4 regions of the Rummeliibacillus sp. JY-2-4R genome follow, and region 1 is predicted to be linked to each of the others. Evidence: riboswitches for the same ligand, from Rfam matches in the RefSeq annotation. Region 1 holds a riboswitch; each other region holds the start of a gene.
The links. Region 1 has a riboswitch for lysine ahead of ACWV26_RS19625 (transporter substrate-binding domain-containing protein). Riboswitches for the same ligand answer to the same signal wherever they lie in the genome.
Positions count from the first base shown of each region.

Region 2: linked by a shared signal. The riboswitch ahead of dapA (4-hydroxy-tetrahydrodipicolinate synthase) and the one ahead of ACWV26_RS19625 (transporter substrate-binding domain-containing protein) in region 1 are both predicted to bind lysine.
Region 3: linked by a shared signal. The riboswitch ahead of ACWV26_RS14120 (aspartate kinase) and the one ahead of ACWV26_RS19625 (transporter substrate-binding domain-containing protein) in region 1 are both predicted to bind lysine.
Region 4: linked by a shared signal. The riboswitch ahead of ACWV26_RS00790 (amino acid permease) and the one ahead of ACWV26_RS19625 (transporter substrate-binding domain-containing protein) in region 1 are both predicted to bind lysine.

Region 1 covers NZ_CM132623.1:3,973,427-3,978,716, reverse strand. Annotated here, with positions in the region: gene ldmS (L-aspartate--L-methionine ligase LdmS) at 1-49, shown strand, start outside; gene ACWV26_RS19630 (hypothetical protein) at 347-1,816, shown strand; lysine riboswitch at 1,941-2,126, shown strand; gene ACWV26_RS19625 (transporter substrate-binding domain-containing protein) at 2,260-3,114, shown strand; gene ACWV26_RS19620 (amino acid ABC transporter permease) at 3,189-3,956, shown strand; gene ACWV26_RS19615 (amino acid ABC transporter ATP-binding protein) at 3,956-4,690, shown strand; gene ACWV26_RS19610 (pirin family protein) at 4,770-5,290, opposite strand, start outside.
Region 2 covers NZ_CM132623.1:3,509,745-3,515,034, forward strand. Annotated here, with positions in the region: gene pstC (phosphate ABC transporter permease subunit PstC) at 1-133, opposite strand, end outside; gene ACWV26_RS17230 (phosphate ABC transporter substrate-binding protein PstS family protein) at 217-1,107, opposite strand; gene ACWV26_RS17235 (YsnF/AvaK domain-containing protein) at 1,754-2,620, shown strand; lysine riboswitch at 2,754-2,933, shown strand; gene dapA (4-hydroxy-tetrahydrodipicolinate synthase) at 3,066-3,956, shown strand; gene ACWV26_RS17245 (cupin domain-containing protein) at 4,144-4,752, shown strand; gene ACWV26_RS17250 (LLM class flavin-dependent oxidoreductase) at 4,946-5,290, opposite strand, start outside.
Region 3 covers NZ_CM132623.1:2,879,040-2,884,329, forward strand. Annotated here, with positions in the region: gene ACWV26_RS14110 (succinate dehydrogenase cytochrome b558 subunit) at 1-423, opposite strand, end outside; gene ACWV26_RS14115 (DUF2507 domain-containing protein) at 699-1,118, shown strand; gene ACWV26_RS14120 (aspartate kinase) at 1,191-2,426, opposite strand; lysine riboswitch at 2,548-2,730, opposite strand; gene uvrC (excinuclease ABC subunit UvrC) at 2,788-4,563, opposite strand; gene trxA (thioredoxin) at 4,954-5,268, opposite strand.
Region 4 covers NZ_CM132623.1:162,470-167,759, reverse strand. Annotated here, with positions in the region: gene ACWV26_RS00795 (xanthine phosphoribosyltransferase) at 1-588, opposite strand, end outside; purine riboswitch at 934-1,035, opposite strand; gene ACWV26_RS00790 (amino acid permease) at 1,274-2,746, opposite strand; lysine riboswitch at 2,851-3,029, opposite strand; gene ACWV26_RS00785 (CynX/NimT family MFS transporter) at 3,241-4,455, shown strand; gene ACWV26_RS00780 (nitric oxide synthase oxygenase) at 4,538-5,290, opposite strand, start outside.

The DNA.
Region 1 (5,290 bases):
AATCGAGCAATATGAAAAACAGCTTAATGATTCAGGGGTGACATGCTAGTTAACGATATAGTTGAAAATTTTCTTCCGATGAGACTAAAAAGTTACGCCAACTGAAAAATTTGATCTGTAGTTGAAATTGATTTATTTTGTTACCAACTTATAAATATAAGAAAAAGGGGCTGCCAATAAAATGGATAGCCTCTTTTAGTGTTACTACTCTAATTTCCATAAGAAGGTTATACATATTTATGTTAAAATCAATTTTTAAGAAAATATAGAAATTATGATAGTTTTAAATTATACATCTATAATAGAATGAAAGAAGAATAGAGAGATTGATGAGAGGAAGCAACTAATGAAAAATTGGGAATATGTATTACGAGATTATATCATTGGAAGACCAGTTGTTAAACTTGACCTTGATGAAGATGATTCGTCCATTGGCCAAATTGTAGATGCACATAGAGGTTTGACGTACGGTTATATCGAATTATCTGACGATGAAAAGCTAACGTCATTTATGATTGATATGGATGAAATTATGGAAAATAATGATATTTCTTTAGATGAATATGAAGAATTGACACCTGATGAGTTAATAGGATGTGCAGAAGATTTTGTAAAAGAGTTTTGCCGTGATTCCTTACATTTTAATATGATGACTGAATGGAACGGCATATCTTATTTGATTGTCTTTGAAGCAAAAGATGTTGCACTAAATCTATTTTTACCTAATTCCGGTGCAACTATTGAAATAAACAAGCAAGGCTTTGTACTTTCAGCGACATTATTCCAATCCTACTATCAATTGGCATACCCAGATATTCAAATCTCAGCAGAAGATGCAAAAAATATTATTTGTCAGCATACCTTAGTAGAGCTTGGTATTTATGAAGAGAATGGCGAGATGGAGCTTGTATATTATCCTAAAAAAGAATTTATGGGTGTTCATGTAGATGGTCACATCGTTTCTGGTGATGCAGCTTTCACTGGTGATTTTATGGATGCACATGCGTTTGAAGCTGTAACAGTTACTAAATCTATTGAAAGTTTACTAGGTGTTACAAATGATATGTATCAAGTAGTAAATGAGAGTGGACGCTACTGGTACAGAGCAGAGGACGCCAATAATATAAGCCTTTCTGAACCAATTATTAAAATTGAGCAAACTGATGAAATGCAACTGGACTATGAGTCATTGGTGAAATGGGCAGAATTAGATGCAGAATTACCCGTAGATCTTTTAGAAAACAATGCGAAAATTTTCTTAGAAACTGTAATTGGGGATATACATGAAAAATATTTACTAGAAGAACAGTTAGAAGAGGAAGATGACTTCGATATTTTAAGTGAAGAAGATTTATCTGAAGAAGAGCGCCAATTCTTTGAAGAGCTTGAAATGATGGAAGAGGATGTTGAGGATGACTTTGATGAAGAAGACATCGATTTTGAACCATTCACAACATTTACCTTTATACGTTATCACAAAGGCATTCGTATTGAAGATTATTCAATCCATGTAAACGTCGGTATATATACAGGGCTTATCCGTGATTGCACCATTACATTACCAAACGAATTAGAATTGACTTCTTTAGATATGAATCCAAACATAACATTAGAACAAGCAGATGCTCTATTTAAAGAACAACTACAAATGAAGCTTGCACGGACTTTTAGTTATGATGAGGAAGATGAAGAAGTTACAGTATATGGATTAGATTACATTGTTTCTTTCCAAAATAAAGGGAGAATCCAAAAAATTGATGCAATGACTGGAGAAGTTCAATTTGTGGATGCAGATATATTAAAAGAGGGCGAATAATTATAGCCTATGGGAATCTACAAGTAGAATTGAATGAAAGTCTAAGAAAAATGTAAGACTAGTTGACATGAGAATGCTAGTATTGTAGACTGTTCACAACAATAATATACAACCTCACTTATTTTAGTGAGGTAGAGGCGCGATATTTATTAGTTCTTAGCGGAGTTAGAGAAAACGATGAAACTTAAGAAGAAGGAAATGTTGCCGAAGTTTGTAATTGATCTCAAGGTTACATGCTGGGTCTGCAGTGAATAATTGCAGGACTGTCTCAATAAACTTCCCTGGTTTATTGAGTTGTGCTATCTCATTATGGGATAAAAGTAGAGGATTTAGGACTAGAGAATATTCTGGGACCTGAGTTCAACTCAGAGTCCTTTTTTTATAGCCATTTTTACTCTTAGCACGGATTATAAGGGGTATTCTTTTTAAAGGGAGAGGGAAATATGAAAAAAACATGGGCATTATTATCTAGTGTTTTATTGATGGCCATTCTTGTATTAGCAGGATGCGGCTCATCAGATTCAAAAGATTCTAAATCATCAGGAAGTAGTGAAAGTAAGGATACCTTTACTGTAGGAATGGAAGCAGGATATCCACCCTTTAACTGGACACAAGCGGATGATTCTAATGGTGCAGTTGCTATTGAAGGAAATGCGGAGTATGCAGGTGGATACGATGTTCAAATTGCAAAGGAAATTGCCGATGGATTAGGCAAAAAATTAGTAATCGTTAAAACAGAATGGGATGGTCTAGTACCATCATTAACATCTGGCAAAATTGATGCTATTATCGCTGGCATGTCACCAACTGCAGAGCGTAAGCAAACAATAGATTTCTCTGATATATATTACAAATCAAACTTAGTAATGGTTGTGAAGAAAGGCAGCAAATACGAAACTGCAACTTCAATTGCTGACTTTAATGGAGCAAAAGTTACTGCTCAATTAAATACTTTCCACTACAGTGTGATTGACCAAATTAAAGGGGTTAAAAAAGAAACAGCAATGGATAACTTTCCAGCTATGCGTGTAGCACTTGAAGCAGGCAAAATAGATGCATATGTATCTGAAAAGCCTGAAGCAGTGTCAGCTACAGCGGCTAATGATAAATTTGCAATGGTCGAATTTGCAGACGGTAATGGATTTAAAACATCAGAAGAAGACACTGCAATTGCTGTAGGTGTACAAAAAGATAGCAAATTAACAGCGAAAATCAATGAAATTCTAAAAGGTATTTCAGAAGAAGAACGTATCAAAATTATGGATGATGCGATCAAAAATCAACCAGCTGCTAAATAGCTTTCAGATTTAAAAACACTACCGATTGTGAATGAAGCAGTCGGTAGTGTTTGTCTTTAAGGAGGAAAATAAAGATGACATTAGAATGGTTTATAAATATCATTACGAATAACTGGCCGATGTTCTTACGAGGCGCTTGGATGACACTGGTTATTTCTACAATCGGGACTATTTTAGGCGCATTAATCGGCTTGATTATTGGCGTCATCAATACGATTCCAAAAGGGACAGGAGGCACTAAAAAGTGGTTGATTAAATTCATCAACACAATCTTATCAATTTATGTTGAATTTTTCCGTGGTACGCCTATGATTGTTCAAGCGATGGTTATTTATTACGGTTCAGACCTATTGTTTGGACTTGATATGGATCGAACATTTGCGGCAGTCTTTATCGTTTCATTAAACACAGGCGCATATATGGCTGAAATCGTTCGTGGCGGAATTATTGGTGTTGACAAAGGTCAATTTGAAGCAGCTCGTGCAATTGGGATGAATCATTGGAAAACAATGATTCACGTAGTATTGCCACAAGTTATGCGAAATATCTTACCAGCAACAGGAAACCAATATGTTATGAACATCAAAGATACATCGGTATTAAATGTAATTGGTGTAACTGAATTGTTCTTTCAAACAAAATCGATTGCAGGAAACAACTTCCGTTACTTTGAATCATTCATTATTGCAAGTTTAATCTACTTAGTAATGACAATTATTGCAACTCAAATCTTACGTTTCTTCGAGCGTAGGCTAGCAGGTGAAGCTAACTATCAAATGATTGACGAAGCAGGAATTGCTCGTCCTACATCACGTAAATCGCAAGCAAAGGAGAACGTATGATGGAAAAAATTATTGATATCAAACATTTGAGTAAATCCTTTGGTTCACATGAAGTACTGAAAGATATTAATTTTGCAGTACATAAAGGTGAGGTAGTAAGTGTCATAGGATCATCTGGATCTGGTAAATCAACCCTACTACGCTGTATTAATTTACTTGAGACGCCTTCAGGCGGTGAAATTATTTATAAAGGTTCTAATATTCTTGATCAAAAACATGATATTAATGATTACCGTACACATCTTGGCATGGTTTTTCAGCAGTTCAATTTATTTAATAACTGGGATGTTTTAAATAATTGTATTGTTGGTCAAACAAAGGTATTAAGACGTTCAAAAGAAGAAGCGACTGAAATAGCGATGAAGTATTTAAATACTGTTGGTATGGAACGGTATTTAAATGCGAGACCAAACCAATTATCAGGTGGTCAAAAACAACGTGTAGCAATTGCTAGGGCATTATCTATGCAGCCTGATGCGCTTTTATTTGATGAGCCTACTTCAGCACTTGACCCAGAAATGGTTGGTGAAGTGTTAAAGGTAATGAAAGAATTAGCACAAACGGGATTGACGATGATTATCGTGACACATGAAATGGAATTTGCCCGCGAAGTATCTGACCGTATTGTTTTCATGGATAAAGGTGTAATTGTAGAAGACGGAACCCCAGATGATGTATTTAATCATCCTAAGCATGAGCGTACAAAAGCCTTCTTGCAACACGCGCTAAAATAAGTGAATGTAATATAAATAAGCCTAAATAAAAGAGGAATTGCCCACCTGACGTTGTATTCAGGTAGCAATTCCTTTTCTGTTAGTCTATTTTTGCCATTTCAATGACCAAAATATGTGCTGTATCTTCAGCTGTAATATGAATGTTTTCTTCAACAATTTCCAATCCATCACGTGTTTCAAGATTTACATCATTAATCTTCGCATGTCCTTCAATTTCAACAAGATATGCTTGACGACCTTTTGCAACTTCAAAGTCAATTTCTTTACCAGCTTCAAGTTCTACTGAGTAAAGGTTTGCATCTTGGTTAATTTGAATAGGGGCAGTACCGTTTTTGTTTGATACCATATGGAGCCATTTGTTTTTACGTTCATTCATTTCGAATAGAAACTCACCATAATGTGGTGTATGGCCATATCTGTCAGGCAAAATCCAAATTTGTAACATACGAAGTTCATCGTCATCATTATTATGTTCACTATGGAAAACGCCAGTACCCGCACTCATATATTGTACTTGGCCACGCGTAATTGTATGTTTGTTTCCCATACTATCTTGATGAGTAAGAGCCCCGTTTACAACATAAGAAATAATCTCCATGT
Region 2 (5,290 bases), 460 kb from region 1:
ATTGAAGTCCCTTACCACAAATGAATACGATGATTGAGAGAGTTGCGACAACAATTAGAAGCCCACAAATTGTTGCGATGGTTTTGCCGAGTTGTTCACTTACAAAATAATTTCTTGATTTTTGCCCCTTCACCTTATTACCACCTTACAAATGGAAAAGACTGGACAGTAGCCAGCCTCTTCTTTTTTGTTCAATATTATGTTGCCTGACGGAAATTATTTTAAATCAGACATTGGGATATAACCCATTTTCTTAACTGTATCAGAGAATTCATCACCAGTTACGAAGTCGATAAATCCTTTAACTGCTTCTTTAGGTTCACCATTTGTAATCATATATTCATATGCCCAGAATGGATATTTTTTTGCTGCAACGTTTTCGTTAGTTGCTTCTACATCATTAATTTTTAGCGCTTTTAAAGCATTTGCTTTTTCGCCTACTAGATAAGACATTGCAAGATAGCTAATAGCACCAGGAGTAGAGTTAACAGATTGTTCTACAGCACCATTTGAATCTTGAGCTGTTCCAAGACTATCGTCGATTTTAGCGTTTTTCATGAAGATTGATTCGAATGTTGCACGTGTACCTGAAGATGCTGGACGGTTGATAATGTTGATTTTTTCATCGTTACCGCCAACTTCTTTCCAGTTTTTAATTTTACCAGAGAAGATGTCTTGAATTTGTGCTTCAGTTAAAGAATCAACTTTAACATCTTTATTTACTACCATAGCAAAAGCAATACCTGCTACTTTGTTATCAACAAGTTTACCTGCCTTAGATTTGTCTTCTAATTTATCAGCTGAAGGAACATCAGAGTTACCAATATCAACTGCACCAGAAGCTACTTGGTTTACACCAGTACCACTACCGCCACCTTGTACAGTTACTGTTAGATTAGGGTTTGTACCTTGAATTGCATTTGCAGCTTCTTCTGCTAGAGGTTGTAGAGCAGTTGAACCAGCTGCTGTAACTGAACCAGATAATTCTGTAGTTGCTGGTTTTTCAGCTGTTTTATCTGTACCGCTTGTTTTTGTATTATCACTGCTAGTTTGAGCATTGCCACATCCAGCTAAAGCACCTGCTATTACTAAACCTGCCATTGACATTTTTAAACCTGAAAACTTCACTTTCTTTTCCTCCCTTTATCGAGTCCGTTCTGTTTATCTTGCCTCTTACAAATCCCATATTAAAGGTGAAATGTTATCCCACTGTGTATTTAATATTAATTTAAAGTAAATCTATTTTTGGTATATTTACATTGCGTTTACATTAACCAATACAGAGGGTATATTTCATTACATAATATTCCCAATTATTTATTACCTTTTTATCCAATTCCTCCCGTCTCTAATTTTTTCACCTTGTTAGAAGTATGGATAGATTAGCATTTATCATACGAGTCAAATATTACCTACTTTAAAATAGTAATTAACTTGTCTTGTTTGAATGGTTTGTTTCAAACAATAAGCACATAATAAACTTGTGGGTTTTTAGTTTTTCTCATTTTCATATTTCGATACACAATAGGCAATTAACCGTTCAATTAAAAACGGTTAGTTGCCTATAAAAATTCTAATATAAACGATTCAAAATACGCTCTTGTCCAAAAAATACATGAGAAAAACTAGTCCTTTTTTAGAGCTACACATCAAAAATATCACTACTTTTCAACATTATTTGTTTTGCCGTCATCATTGCGGGTATATGTAAAACGAAGTGATAAAAAACTCTAAAAAACGGAGGTAATTATTTATGAGTAAAAAAGTTTTAGGTGTTTATGATACGAGAGTGGAGGTTATTCGTGCGATTCATGACTATGAACAAAAGGGATATTCGTTAGACCAACTTTCAATTGCGACGAATACAAAGGACTTCCCTTCCCCTGCCGCTATCGAAAATGAAACAGGCGTAACTTCTGAAGATTTTGGCGGTGCAGATGTGGATGAGGATAAAGGATTCTTCGAAAGTCTTCTTTCCGTTTTCCGTGGTGATTTTGATGTAGACGGAAGAACTTATTACGAATATTTACTAGGACTTGGTTTGGGTGATGCAGAAGCACGTAATTATGCAGAAGAAATCGATGACGGGAAAATTTTACTTCTTACCGATAATGTAGCAGCTAGTTTATCCAACCCAACTGATCCATTATACGAAAGGTCACCACTTAATTCTTATGGAACAGATGAAGAACACTCACTGAAACTTCGTGAAGAACAACTGAATGTAGAAAAAGAACCTGTTCAAACCGGCGAGGTCGAAGTTCATAAGGAAGTGGTTGAAGAACAAAAAACAATTAATATTCCTGTTACACATGAAGAAGTGTATGTGGAAAGACGCAAAGTAGATGATGAGGTAGCAGCTACATTAAACACAGCAGATCCTACTACACCAATAGATTCAATAGATGGTGATGAATCTATCCGTATACCAATAGTGGAAGAAAAAGTTGAAGTAACGAAAAAACCAGTGATAAACGAAGAATTAGTTATTGGAAAGAATAAGATAGAAAAGACCGAACAAGTTACCGATCAATTAAAACGTGAAGAAGCAAGAATTGAAACAAACGGTGATGCAATTATTCATGAAGACAGCGCACGTACTGATCAAGACAAATTCTAATAATACTATTAAATGGTGAATATCTTTAGGACATATCTTAGTATTATTTTCTATATTATAAGTGTTGCAATCACATGAAAATACTGGTATGATTTAACCAACTAAATATTCACTTATTTCAATATTCTTTTGAAGTAAGGATAGAGGAGCATATATCATTAGTACACAATGCAAGAATGATGAGATTCGATGACCATTGTGAAAAGGGATATTTGCCGAAGTGGAAAGAAACTCATTCATCTTGAAGCTGGTTCTGTTATTGAATAAATACAGAACTGTCATGTAGGAAACTATATGGAGGGCTATCTTACGCACAGAAATAATTTTGTTTTATTGTTTCTACTGCAACAACGTAGCCACGTTGTTGCTTTTTTGCGTTATCTTACTAATTGCCCTTCTCCCTCTAGTTTATTTTACAAATAATAATAAAGGGTGTGGAGAAGTAATGAATTTTGGACAAATATTAACTGCGATGGTAACTCCATTTGATCAAAATGGCGACATTGATTTTCAAGCCACTAGAGAACTAATTAATTACTTAATAGATAATGGTACTGAAGGTTTAGTAGTAGCCGGTACAACTGGTGAATCACCTACTCTCACTTCAGACGAAAAAGTAGAATTGTTTAAATTTGTTGTAGAAGTTGTAAATAGACGAGTTCCAGTCATTGCTGGTACTGGATCAAATAATACAAGAGCTTCAATCGAGTTAACAAAACAAGCAGAAAATACAGGTGTCGATGGCATCATGCTCGTCGTTCCATATTATAATAAACCTTCCCAAGAAGGATTGTATCAACACTTTAAAACAATTGCTGAAAGCACAAAACTTCCTATTTTACTTTACAATATCCCTGGTCGTAGTGTTATCAATATGTCAGTCGATACAGTCGTTCGTCTTGCGCAAATTCAAAATATCGTTGCCATCAAAGATGCAGCTGGTAATCTAGATGCAATGGCTGAAACCATTAGCCAAACACCTGCAGAATTTAGTGTTTACACTGGCGAAGACAGTTTAACATTACCTGCAATCGCTATTGGTGCTACTGGGGTAATCTCTGTTGCATCTCATATCATTGGAAATGAAATGCAAGAAATGATTACAAAATTCAAAAGCGGTAAAACACAAGAAGCAGCTGCAGATCACCGTAGACTTCTTCCGGTTTTCAATGGTCTATTTGCAGCACCAAACCCAGCACCTGTCAAAGCTGCATTAAATCTTAATGGAGTTGTTGTTGGCGGAACTCGCTTACCGATTATTCCTTTAAATGATGAAGAAACAAGTCAATTAAAAGAAGTTTTGCAAGCAGTGAATGAAAAAGCGGCAACTGTATAATAGATAAATAGCAAAAACCCTGTGCATCCACTTAGCACGGGGTTTTATTTTTACTTTTTTACTAGTAAGCTTTCTGATTATGAGAACAAAAGAGCAAGGCATAAATATCCTCTTTTTATAGATTGCATCACATTATCTGCCTAACTGAATACAATGATTGAGGAAGCCTAAAAAAAGGAATGATTAAATGAATTATCACTACTATGCAAGTTCATGTCCTTATTGTGCTAATCAAGCAATGTATAGCACAGGTAATATGAATAATATGTATGGAATGCCTGTCCAGCCTTACTCTCCTTCTCCTTACAGTCCAAATTTTTCGGGACAATTAACACCATACGATATGGGATATGCACCTGGAATGGATTTTCCACAGCAACAAAATAATCCTCCAATTGTCTTGAAGGATTATGGGCCAAATCCGTTTGTCGTAAACATTGAGCAAGCGACAAAACAAAACAATAATTATCGCACCGCTTTATGGACGGGTGATCATTTACAACTCACCTTAATGAGCATTGGTGTAGGAGATGACATTGGTTTGGAGGTTCACCCTCACCTCGATCAATTCATACGTATTGAAGAGGGGCAAGGAATCGTGAAAATGGGTAATAGCAAAGAAAATTTAAATTTCCAAAGAAACGTTGCGGATAATTATGCGTTCATCATCCCTGCTGGAACATGGCACAATTTAATCAATACAGGTGATAGACCGATCAAATTGTACTCAATCTATGCTCCAGTTCAGCATCCACATGGGACAGTTCAACAAACGAAACCTGTGGAAAATCATTGAAGAGAAGATTCTTTTTGCCACAATTTAAGTCAAATACTTTCCAATGATTTTGTTGAATTGCCTATTAAAAATCATAAATACAAGCTTTTGTGTAAGACTGGACCCTTACTTATATAAGTGAATTAGAAATAATAAAAAAGATAAGAACTCCAATTCAGAGTCTTATCTTTTTTTGTTCGGTAAACATTTTAACCTATAAAGTCCCTTCTGTCTCCGCTTCCCATCGGTCAATTTCCTCTTTTACAATAGGTGCGACTTCCGTTCCTAATAATTCAATTGCCATAAGTACATCTTCATGTGGCATGGATCCAACTGGTACATGGAGCATGAAACGAGTGATTCCAAGGTTTTTACGAAGGAAGATGATTTTATCTGCGACAGTTTTCGGATCCCCCACATACAAAGCACCTTCTAAACTGCACGCTTGTTCAAAGGTTTGTCGAGTGTATGGTCCCCAGCCTCTTTCTCTCCCCAATACATTCATTGCTTGTGCAGTGGATGGATAAAATTTTTCTTTTGCAAGTTCTGTAGTTTCAGC
Region 3 (5,290 bases), 1.1 Mb from region 1:
CATGATTGGGTTTGATAGTACATTAGCCATCATATCATAGTCAACTTCTGTTCCAAGTGCTTTTTGGATACGAGTTTGGAAAATATGCCATGCAATAAAGATTACAAGGAATACCCCAGTAATACGTTGTAATAGGAACATCCAGTTGCGGAATGTACCAAAACGTTTGTTATTTGGTTGAGCAGTAAATGCAATGTACAAACCATAAAATGCATGGAACATTAATGGAATGTAAATGATGAACCACTCAAGGAACCATAAGAATGGTAAGTTCCCCATAAAGTTACTTGCTTTGTTGAATGATTCTGCTCCGTGTGTTGCTTGGAAGTTTAATAACAAGTGTTGCGTCACAAACAATCCTACTGGAATAATTCCAAGAAGAGAATGCAGACGACGCAAATAAAACTCTCGATCTTTCGACAAGACTGTTACCCCCCTTAGTACTAGGAAACAAGTGCGTCACCTTTTTGCCATGCTTTTGTAACTCAGCATCTATTGACTGCTTGCTTCATAATGGTACAATATTATGACAAGTTTATTGTACTCTCAACATCCATTAGCGTCAAGGTAACATAAACTATTTATATCAACCCTTTAGTTCTTTGATATTCTCGAAAAGGTACATAAATTTCTCTTTTAAATCTATTACTTCTTTTCAAGACAAAAATTGGACAAAAATTTATGAAAGAAGGATTTCAATGTCTACTCAACAAAAAAATGAATTTACCCAATTTGGCTACGAATTAATACGCGATCATGTACTATCTTCAGTTTTAGGTAAAAACGAAGAAGATATACTATATTGGTGTGGTAAAGAATTAGCGCGTAAATTTCCGCTATACGAATTAGAGGAAGCTGTAGACTTTTTTAAAGAAGCTGGATGGGGAGATTTATCGATTGATAAAGTGTCTGCAAGTGAAGCTTTTTGTACTTTATCTGGTGATCCTGAAATCCTTAAATTTGATCAACGTTGTTTCAAATTAGAAGCAGGCTTTTTAGCTCAACATCAACAAATATGCTGCGGATTCCTCACTGAGTGTTATGAGGAGACAAAACCGAAACTATCCGTTGTGAAATTTCATATAAAATGGGATTTAAAAGATAAAATTGAAGGATAAAGTAAAAGAATTTCAAAGAAGTGTGTAAAACACTTCTTTGAAATCCTTTTTTTATTCATTTTAACAAATCGCTTATTGTTGAGCGATTTTTTCTTGGATTGAGAGGTTAAATTCATCATGCAATGCATTTGCTGCTTTTAGCATATCTTCTTGTGGTACAACCACTGATACTTTAATTTCGCTAGTACTAACCATTTTCACCGGAATTCCTTCGCGATATAAACGGTCAAACATCGAAGCAGCAACCCCAGGATTTGAAACCATACCTGAACCTACAATAGAAACTTTTGCAAGATCACCTTCATGGTCTAAATGGTGATAACCAAGGGTTTTTTGATGCTCAGATAATACATTTAAAGCATCTTGTAAATTTTCTTTTTTCACTGAGAAAGAAACAGAAGGCTCTGTTCCTTCAATAATAGATTGAACAATAATATCAACATTAATATGATTTTTGGCTAATGTTGTAAATATATTGGCTAATGAGCCAGTATAAGCTTTTTCATAATAAACAGTTAATCGAATAATATCTGATTCAAACGCAACCCCACGAACCACTAAATCTTTTTCCACAGAAACTTCCTCCTTCAAAATGGTGCCTTCTACTTCCTCATAGCTAGAACGTACTGACATTTTGATATTATGATTTTTAGCAACCTCTACTGATCTTGGGTGCAAAACACCTGCTCCAAGATTAGCTAGTTCTAGCATTTCGTCATATGACATTTCTTGTAGCTTTCTCGCACCTTTTACATATCTAGGATCACTCGTATACACACCATCAACATCGGTATAAATATCACATCGCTCTGCATCAAGTGCGCTTGCTAAAGCTACAGCTGTTGTATCAGAACCGCCACGTCCCAGTGTAGTAATATTGCCTTCATCATCAATCCCTTGGAATCCAGCTACTACTGCAACTTTCCCAGCTTTTAGAGCTTCTTTTAAAGCATTTGGCGCTATATTCTCAATGCGCGCATTGCTAGGCACATGTTCTGTAACGATTCCTGCTTGCCAACCAGTGAATGATTGAGCCGCAATTCCTAACTTATGCAAAGCCATCGTTAACAATGATATAGTTACTTGTTCACCTGTTGTTAGTAAGACATCCATTTCTCTTTTTGAAGGTGTTTCAGAAATTTCGTGGGCCATTTCAACAAGTTGATCTGTTGTTTTACCCATTGCAGATACAACAACAACAATTTGATAGCCATTTTGTATTTCATGTAAAATGCGCTGTGCGACATTCATGATTTTTTTTGTTGTCGCGACGGATGTACCGCCAAATTTAACCACTAAAGTATTCATCAAAACGCTCCCCTACATAGTTATATGTGGGCGATTTTCACAATGATTTCTAAAGAAAAAAGAGCAGCTTATCACAAATGTGATTAGGCTGCTCTTTGCATGCACGTTCTATAGAACATTCATGTGAGATAGCCCTCCAGAACCGGAATCGATTCTGACAATTCTACATTTCTTCAATGTAGAACCAGCAGCAAGGTGGAATTAGCAAACTTGCAACTTCGGCGGCCTCCCCTTTCGCCGACCTTCTAAGGATCTATTCATCCTCCAGTCGGATACTCTTGAAATCCGCGCCTCTATCATCACTAAATCAGTGATTTTTAATTGGTGTTATTAAGATACCATACGAATGACTATCTATCAATCATTTTCCCGAAAAAAAGTCAATTATTGTATGAGATAGAGTTTTTGGTACACCTGCTTCTTGCAGCTCTTCAAAAGTTGCTTCTTTAATTTTCTTAATAGAACCAAAATATTTCAATAATTGCTGTTTCCTTTTTGGGCCAACTCCTGGAATCTCATCTAAAACAGAAGTTATGGCGTTTTTCTCATGTAATTGTCTATGGAATGTTATGGCAAATCTGTGCACTTCATCTTGTACTCGTTGTAATAGATAAAATGCTTCACTTGTGCGTTTCAATGGAATGATTTCAGGAGGATTGCCATATAAAAGTTGCGAGGTTTGATGCTTATCATCTTTAGCCAAACCTGCGATTGGAATGTCGAGTCCTAATTCATCTTCTAAAATTTCTCGCGCAACCTCCATTTGTCCTTTTCCTCCATCCGTCACGAGTAAATCCGGTAAAGGTAGGCCTTCTTTTAACACTCTAGTATAACGTCTTCGGATAACTTCGCGCATCGCACCATAATCGTCATGGGCTTCCGCATGTTGGATTTTAAATTTGCGATAATCTTTTTTACTTGGTTTTCCATCTATAAAAACAACCATAGCTGAAACAGTATCTGCTCCAAATATATGGGAATTATCAAATGCTTCAATACGAATAGGTGTTGCAATATTCATAGCTTGTCCAAGCGCTTCACATGCACCAATTGTTCGTTGTTCCTGTCTTTCAATCAATTGGAATTTCTCTAATATTGCTACCTGAGCATTTTTTGAAGCCAAATCTAATAATTCCTTTTTTTGTCCTCTTAATGGTTTTATTACTTTAATATCTAATACTTGTTGAAGCACTTCATCGTCAATTTCCTGAGGAATAAGGATTTCTTTTGGTTTTATATGTTCAGTTTTTTCATAGAATTGCCCGACATACGTCAAAAACTCTTCATCAGGCTCACCATAAGATGGAAATAGTGATACATCTCGCTCGATTAATTTTCCTTGTCTGACAAAAAATACTTGAACACACATCCACCCTTTGTCTACTGCATAGCCGAAAACATCTCGATTGGTAAAATCATTCGTTGTGATTTTCTGTTTTTCCATTACTGCTTCAATATGTGCAATTTGATCTCTGTATTCTTTAGCACGTTCGAAATCAAGTTGTTCAGATGCCTCTATCATTTTCTTTTGTAATTCATCCTTGACAGTAGTATGTCCACCATTTAGAAAACTAGTGATTTCTTGTACCATTTTCGTATACGTTTCTTTTTCAATTTCTTTCACACATGGTGCTAGGCATTGTCCAAGATGGTAATACAAACAAACTCTATTTGGCAATGTCTGACATTTACGCAATGGATACAGTCGATCTAAAAGTTTCTTTGTTTCATTGGCTGCGTATGCATTTGGATAAGGTCCAAAATATTTACCTTTGTCCTTTTTGACTTTTCTAACGGTAAGTAATCTCGGGTATTTTTCATTGGTAATTTTAATATATGGATAGGTCTTATCGTCTTTCAGCATGATATTATATTTTGGATCATGTAATTTGATCAAATTTAACTCTAGTAAAAAGGCTTCTTTGTTTGATGAAGTGATAATATATTCAAAATCTTCTATTTCACTTACTAGACGTTGAGTTTTACCATTATGTGTTCCTGTAAAATAAGAGCGTACTCTATTTTTTAATACTTTCGCTTTTCCTACATAAATTACCGTACCTTGACGATCTTTCATTAAATAACATCCGGGTTGATCGGGTAAAATTGCTAATTTTTGTTTAATTAATTCATTCATCAAATCACCTCATAAAAGGGCTTGTCCAGATTATGGAAATATAAACTATAGAGCACAGAGTATGAGCCTCTTCTACTGCTTAGGAGTCTGAGTAAACATTTTCATTCAAATTTGGTGTTAATTTGAAGTACTTATCTCCATCTAAGATTTCTAGTCAAAATATAAATAATAAATATTTTATATTGATACATTATTCAATCGTAATAGACACTTGCTAGATACTAATCCTATAAGAGACTCCACTCAGAAACTTCGGTCTACTATTTATATAATAATTTAAAACAAAATTGCTCTTCTTCATATAAATGAGGAAGAGCAATTTTACTAATTATTACTTCTTTAATTAAATTTTACTTATTGGACAACCTCTTAGTATATCAATCCAAAGACTTAGGCGTGTTTTTGGATGAATTCAGCTAATGCTTCTTTTGGTTGGAAACCTACAGTTTTGTCAACTTGTTGGCCATCTTTGAACAATAATAATGTTGGGATTGACATAATACCGAATTGGCTAGCTGTTTCTTGGTTTTGGTCAACATCAACTTTTACGATGTTCACTTTACCTTCTAATTCTTGATCTAATTCTTCAAGGACTGGAGCGATCATTTTACATGGTCCGCACCAAGTTGCCCAGAAATCTACTAATACTAAACCGTTTGCAATATCATTTGAAAATGTTGCATCTGTTGAATGTACAATTGACATAATTTAATTTCCTCCTTAAAAC
Region 4 (5,290 bases), 230 kb from region 1:
TTGTACTTTTCCACTTTCTAACGAAGAAACGATTGCTAATGAATCAACTCGATATCCTTGTTCACGTAGTAACTTACCTCCAGGTTGGAAGCCTTTTTCGATGACAATACCAATACCACTAGTAGTAGCACCTGCTTGTTTTACGATATCAAGTAATCCTTTTGCTGCTTCACCGTTTGCTAAGAAATCATCGATGATTAGAATGACATCATCTTCTTTTACATAATCTTTTGAAACTGTAAGAGTACTAGTTATTTTCTTTGTGAATGAATAAACTTCTGTAGTATAGAAGTTATCAGTTAACGTTACAGATTTACTTTTACGAGCAAAGACAACAGGAATTCCTAAAATAAGTCCCGCCATTACTGCTGGTGCAATTCCTGATGATTCAATTGTTAAAATCTTTGTTAAACCAGCATCTTTATATAGTTCTGCAAACTCTTGTCCAATCGCTTGCATAAGTTGTGGATCGATTTGGTGATTCAAGAATGAATCTACTTTTAATACATCTCCTGATAAAACTTTACCTTCATTAATGATTTTGTCCTGAAGTGCTTTCAAACTTAGGAACTCCCTTCTTGATTTCATATACTTAGAGTTATTGGCGTGTTGTGTTTTTACTATTACCCAGCTACGGTGGAAAGCTGAGAAGATGCTTTCGATTCGAGCCCGCAAGCAACTGTCGCAGCTGAACGAGCCACCTCCGCTTTTACCTTATCCAGCTCCACACGCCAGCCCCTCGAGTCGTTTCGTTCCCTCGGTCGAAAGCTGAAAGTACGCTTTCGATTCGGGCCCTCCAACGATTGTCGGGGCTTAACGGGCGTGTTCCGCTTTTAAATAAAAAAACTCGAAGTACTTTGCATCCAGTCATCTATGAGTGGAGCAAGTCCTTCGAGTTTAGTCGATGGGATTGGTAAATAGAATAGTCTATTTCCAATCTATATTGCTTCTCATAGTCAGTTCATTTACGGTGAGCTGGTAGAAACTTGCGAGCCATATTCTCGCTATTATATGAGTGAATGATATTTTGTTGTAATATTAAGAATGTCACAATTATAGCATGAAAGTATTATTTTTCAACAAAACACAAAATATAAAATAATTCAGAAATCTCCGAAAAACCGAATATTTACAGTTTTAGCGGCTTAAATTAGGCTAATCTACGAACGTTCTGATGTATTTTTATCGTATTTTTCATTTCAATTAAAAATAATCATGATAAAAAGGCTAATCCAATATAGGTATTTTACCCTACAAGAGATTAGCCTTTTGATTAGTCTTTAATTGGACGATTTGATGTCAAATCTGCTTCTTCTAACTTTACTATCTTTGTTTTGTTTTTCAATTTATAGGCGAACCAAAGGATTAGGAAAATTGGTAAGCCAATATACGATACTAATATTCCGTACCAATCAATATGTCCACCTGTGAATGCTGTATAATTTTGACCTAATACAACAACTGCACATAAGACAAATGCAAAAATTGGACCAAACGGGAAGAACCTAGATCGATATGGTAACTCAGATAAATCATGACCTTGTGCTATAAACGCTTTGCGGAATCGATAATGACTAGCCGCAATTCCAAGCCATGCGATGAATCCACACATACCTGAAGCATTTAATAACCATGTATAGACTGTACCTGAACCAAATAAGGATGCTAAAAATGATAGACATGCTACAAGCACTGTGGCAACAAGTGCCGCCACTGGAACTCCTCGTTTGTTTAGCTTTCTAAATATTTTAGGTGCATGACCTTCCATCGCTAATTCCCAAAGCGTACGTGATGATGCATATAAACCTGAATTACCAGCAGAAAGAATTGCTGTTAAAATGACTGCATTCATAATAGATGCAGCAATGGCAATCCCTGCATTTTCAAATACTAATGTAAATGGACTTACAGTTACATCATCACTATTCGCAAGACGTGGATCTGTATATGGAATTAACAAACCAATTGCCAAAATCGCTAAAATATAGAATAGCAAAATACGCCAGAAAACTTGTTTCACTGCTTTTGGAATTGTTTTGCTTGGGTTCTTTGTTTCGCCTGCAGTAACACCAAGTAATTCAGTTCCTTGGAATGAGAAACCTGCAGCTAAGAAAATACCAAATGTCGCAAAGAATCCACCATGGAAAGGTGCATCTCCCTTAAAGAAGTTCGTAAACCCAACCGGTGCATGTCCACCAAGGATACCAAAGATCATTAAGAAACTTACAATAATAAAGATGATAACCGTAGCTACCTTGATAAAAGCAAACCAATATTCACTTTCGCCAAAACTATTAACAGATAAGTAGTTTAAAACAAAAATAAGAATTAAAAATGATGCGCTCCATATATAGGAAGGACTATCAGGGAACCAATATTTCATCACAATAGATACAGCTGAAATTTCTGCTGCGATAGTAATTGCCCAGTTATACCAATAGTTCCAACCCAATGCAAAGCCTAATGCTGGATCGATAAATTTTGATGCATACGTACTAAATGAACCTGAAACTGGCATATAAGCAGCCATTTCTCCAAGACTAGTCATTAGGAAAAATACCATTATCCCAATTAAACCATAAGCTACTATCGCGCCACCTGGTCCTGCAGTAGCAACTGAGTTACCACTCGCAAGTAGCAATCCTGTACCAATGGTTCCACCGAGTGAAATCATCGTAACATGGCGACTTTTTAATCCTCTATTTAAGCTCTGCTGAACGCTATCGCCTGTATTTTTTGTACTCATAATTCTCCTCTTTCCGATTTTCATTGCTGATGAGGCGGGTAAAGGAAAATAAAAAAACCACCGCAAAATATTTGTGGATGGTATCTAAATTCCCCATCAACCTTGATAAAGATAGCTCAACACGCATTTTTTGCGTGACAGTTCTGTCCCTTTCGATAACAGCCCCAGCATTGCCAATAAAAAGCTTAACAATACTTCGGCGATATTCCCTTTTTAATCGAGTCAATAATGCTTTTTCATCTCGTCGATTATACTTATGAAGATCGCGACCTCTACCCCATCTATTGGATGAGGCATGCAATATATAATTTTTATTACGCTCCCCATTATAGTACAGAGAAGCTCTATTAACAAGATGTAAATTGATAGATTTAAAGATACAATTTAAGTTTTATAATACCTTAGCTTTCTAATTTTTTACTAAATATTGAAATTTACTCTCTATTAATGATACTGTTGCTAAAAGAATCTGTTTTACGAGGAGGTTATGTAGCTTGGCTTCACAACAATCAACTCGAAATAGCAAAAAAATACCATGGAATCGAAGTACTTGGCTTCTTGTTCTTGGTATTATTTTCATTGCTTCTACACTACGTTCTCCACTCACTTCTGTTGGTCCTATTATTTCCTACATAAAAGAAGGTTTGGATATTTCAAATGTATTAGCAGGGTTCATCACGACAATCCCATTACTAGCATTTGCGATTGTATCCCCATTTGCCCCTAAATTGGCTAGTCGTTTTGGGTTCGAAAAAACACTGCTTGGTGCCATGATTATTTTAGCGATAGGGATTCTCAGTCGCTCACTTGGAAATACTTTCTCCCTATTAATTGGAACTGGATTAATCGGGATTGCAATTGCCTTTGGTAATGTATTGCTACCTGCGCTAATCAAGCTAAAATTCCCTTTTCAAGTAGGACTATTAACGTCCATCTTCACACTTTCTATGAACGTTACAGCAAGTGTTGCAGCAGGCGTTAGTTATCCAATAGCTAGTACTTCTTTAGGATGGAAAGGCGCTCTTGGGTGTTGGGTTGTTTTAACCATAATCGCCATCGCCGTATGGTTACCTCATGTTAGGAAGCAAGCGGAATTAAAGGAAAAAGAAAAAAAACAAAATGGAAGAAAACCTATATGGAAGTATCCTTTAACTTGGGCTATCACTGTAGCCATGGGTTTACAATCATTTATCTTCTATACAACAGCTGCTTGGATTCCAGCAATGTTAGAATCCCAAGGTATGAGCGCAAGTCAAGCGGGCTGGATGTTCTCTATTTTGCAATTTTCACAATTACCTATGACATTCCTGATTCCAATACTCGCTGGGCGTAGGACAGACCAACGTCCTTTAGTAGCATTGTTTACTATATTTTATGTAATTGGCTTTACAGGAATATTGCTGAACTGGACGTCTCTAACGATTATTTGGATGGTTCTAATTGGCCTTGCAGGTGGTGCATCATTCGGTCTTGTAATGATGTTCTTTTCACTCCGTTCCCGAAATGCAATAGAAGCTGCAGAACTTAGTGGGACTGCACAATCCATTGGCTATCTACTTGCTGCAATAGGTCCCGTACTTTATGGATACGTTCATGATTTATGGAGCAGCTTTCATGTGGCAAATATGCTTTACGCTATTGTCGTAATAGGGTTATTTATAGCTGCCTGGATATCAGCAAAAGACCGCTTTGTAACACCTGAGAAATAGAAGACAAAAAGGAGCAACAATACGTTTGCTCCCTTTTCATTTAATTTTTAGATTATTTACGCCAGGGCAACCCTCAAATATTTCAATAAGGACTTTTCTGATAAGAATATGATGGAGACTTTTTCGTATTATCAAATGGTTTGTGGAAGATATACGTTGTAGCAGGTGACAAGGGTGGAATCAGCCATGTCCAATTGCCCGTAACATCACGATTTGCAGATTCTTCATTTGCTTCAAATCGTTTAAATTGTTGCGCAGCAGTATGATGGTCCACAATACTTACACCGTCTTCCTTAAAAGAATGAAGTACTGCAACATTGAGCTCCACTAACGCACGGTCTTTCCATAGACTTGAGTTCGAAGACGTATTTAATCCCATTTTCTCTGCAATAATCGGTAATTGATTGTAGCGAGATTCATCTGCCAAGTTACGAGCACCGATTTCAGTGCCCATATACCATCCGTTAAAAGGAGCAGCTGCATAGACGATCCCCCCTACCTCAAGCTTCATAGAAGAAATCATAGGCACAGCATACCATTTCAACTGTAAACTTTCGAACCACTCAAATTCAGGGTGACGTAAAGACACTTCTTTTATATAACTTTTTGGAATTTCAAAGATACGAGGTTCTCTATCCCCAATCTGTATAACAAGTGGCAATACATCAAACTGTCCACCTTTTCCTTGCCAACCTAATTCAATACACTTCTTTGTAAAAACAATGGAATCAGTATCTCCAATTACAGATCCATCTTCTTGCTCATAACCAGCATAACGAATTAACTGATGGTTCCAAATACGAACCTTTTCTGGTTCAAAGATGGAAATAGTCGG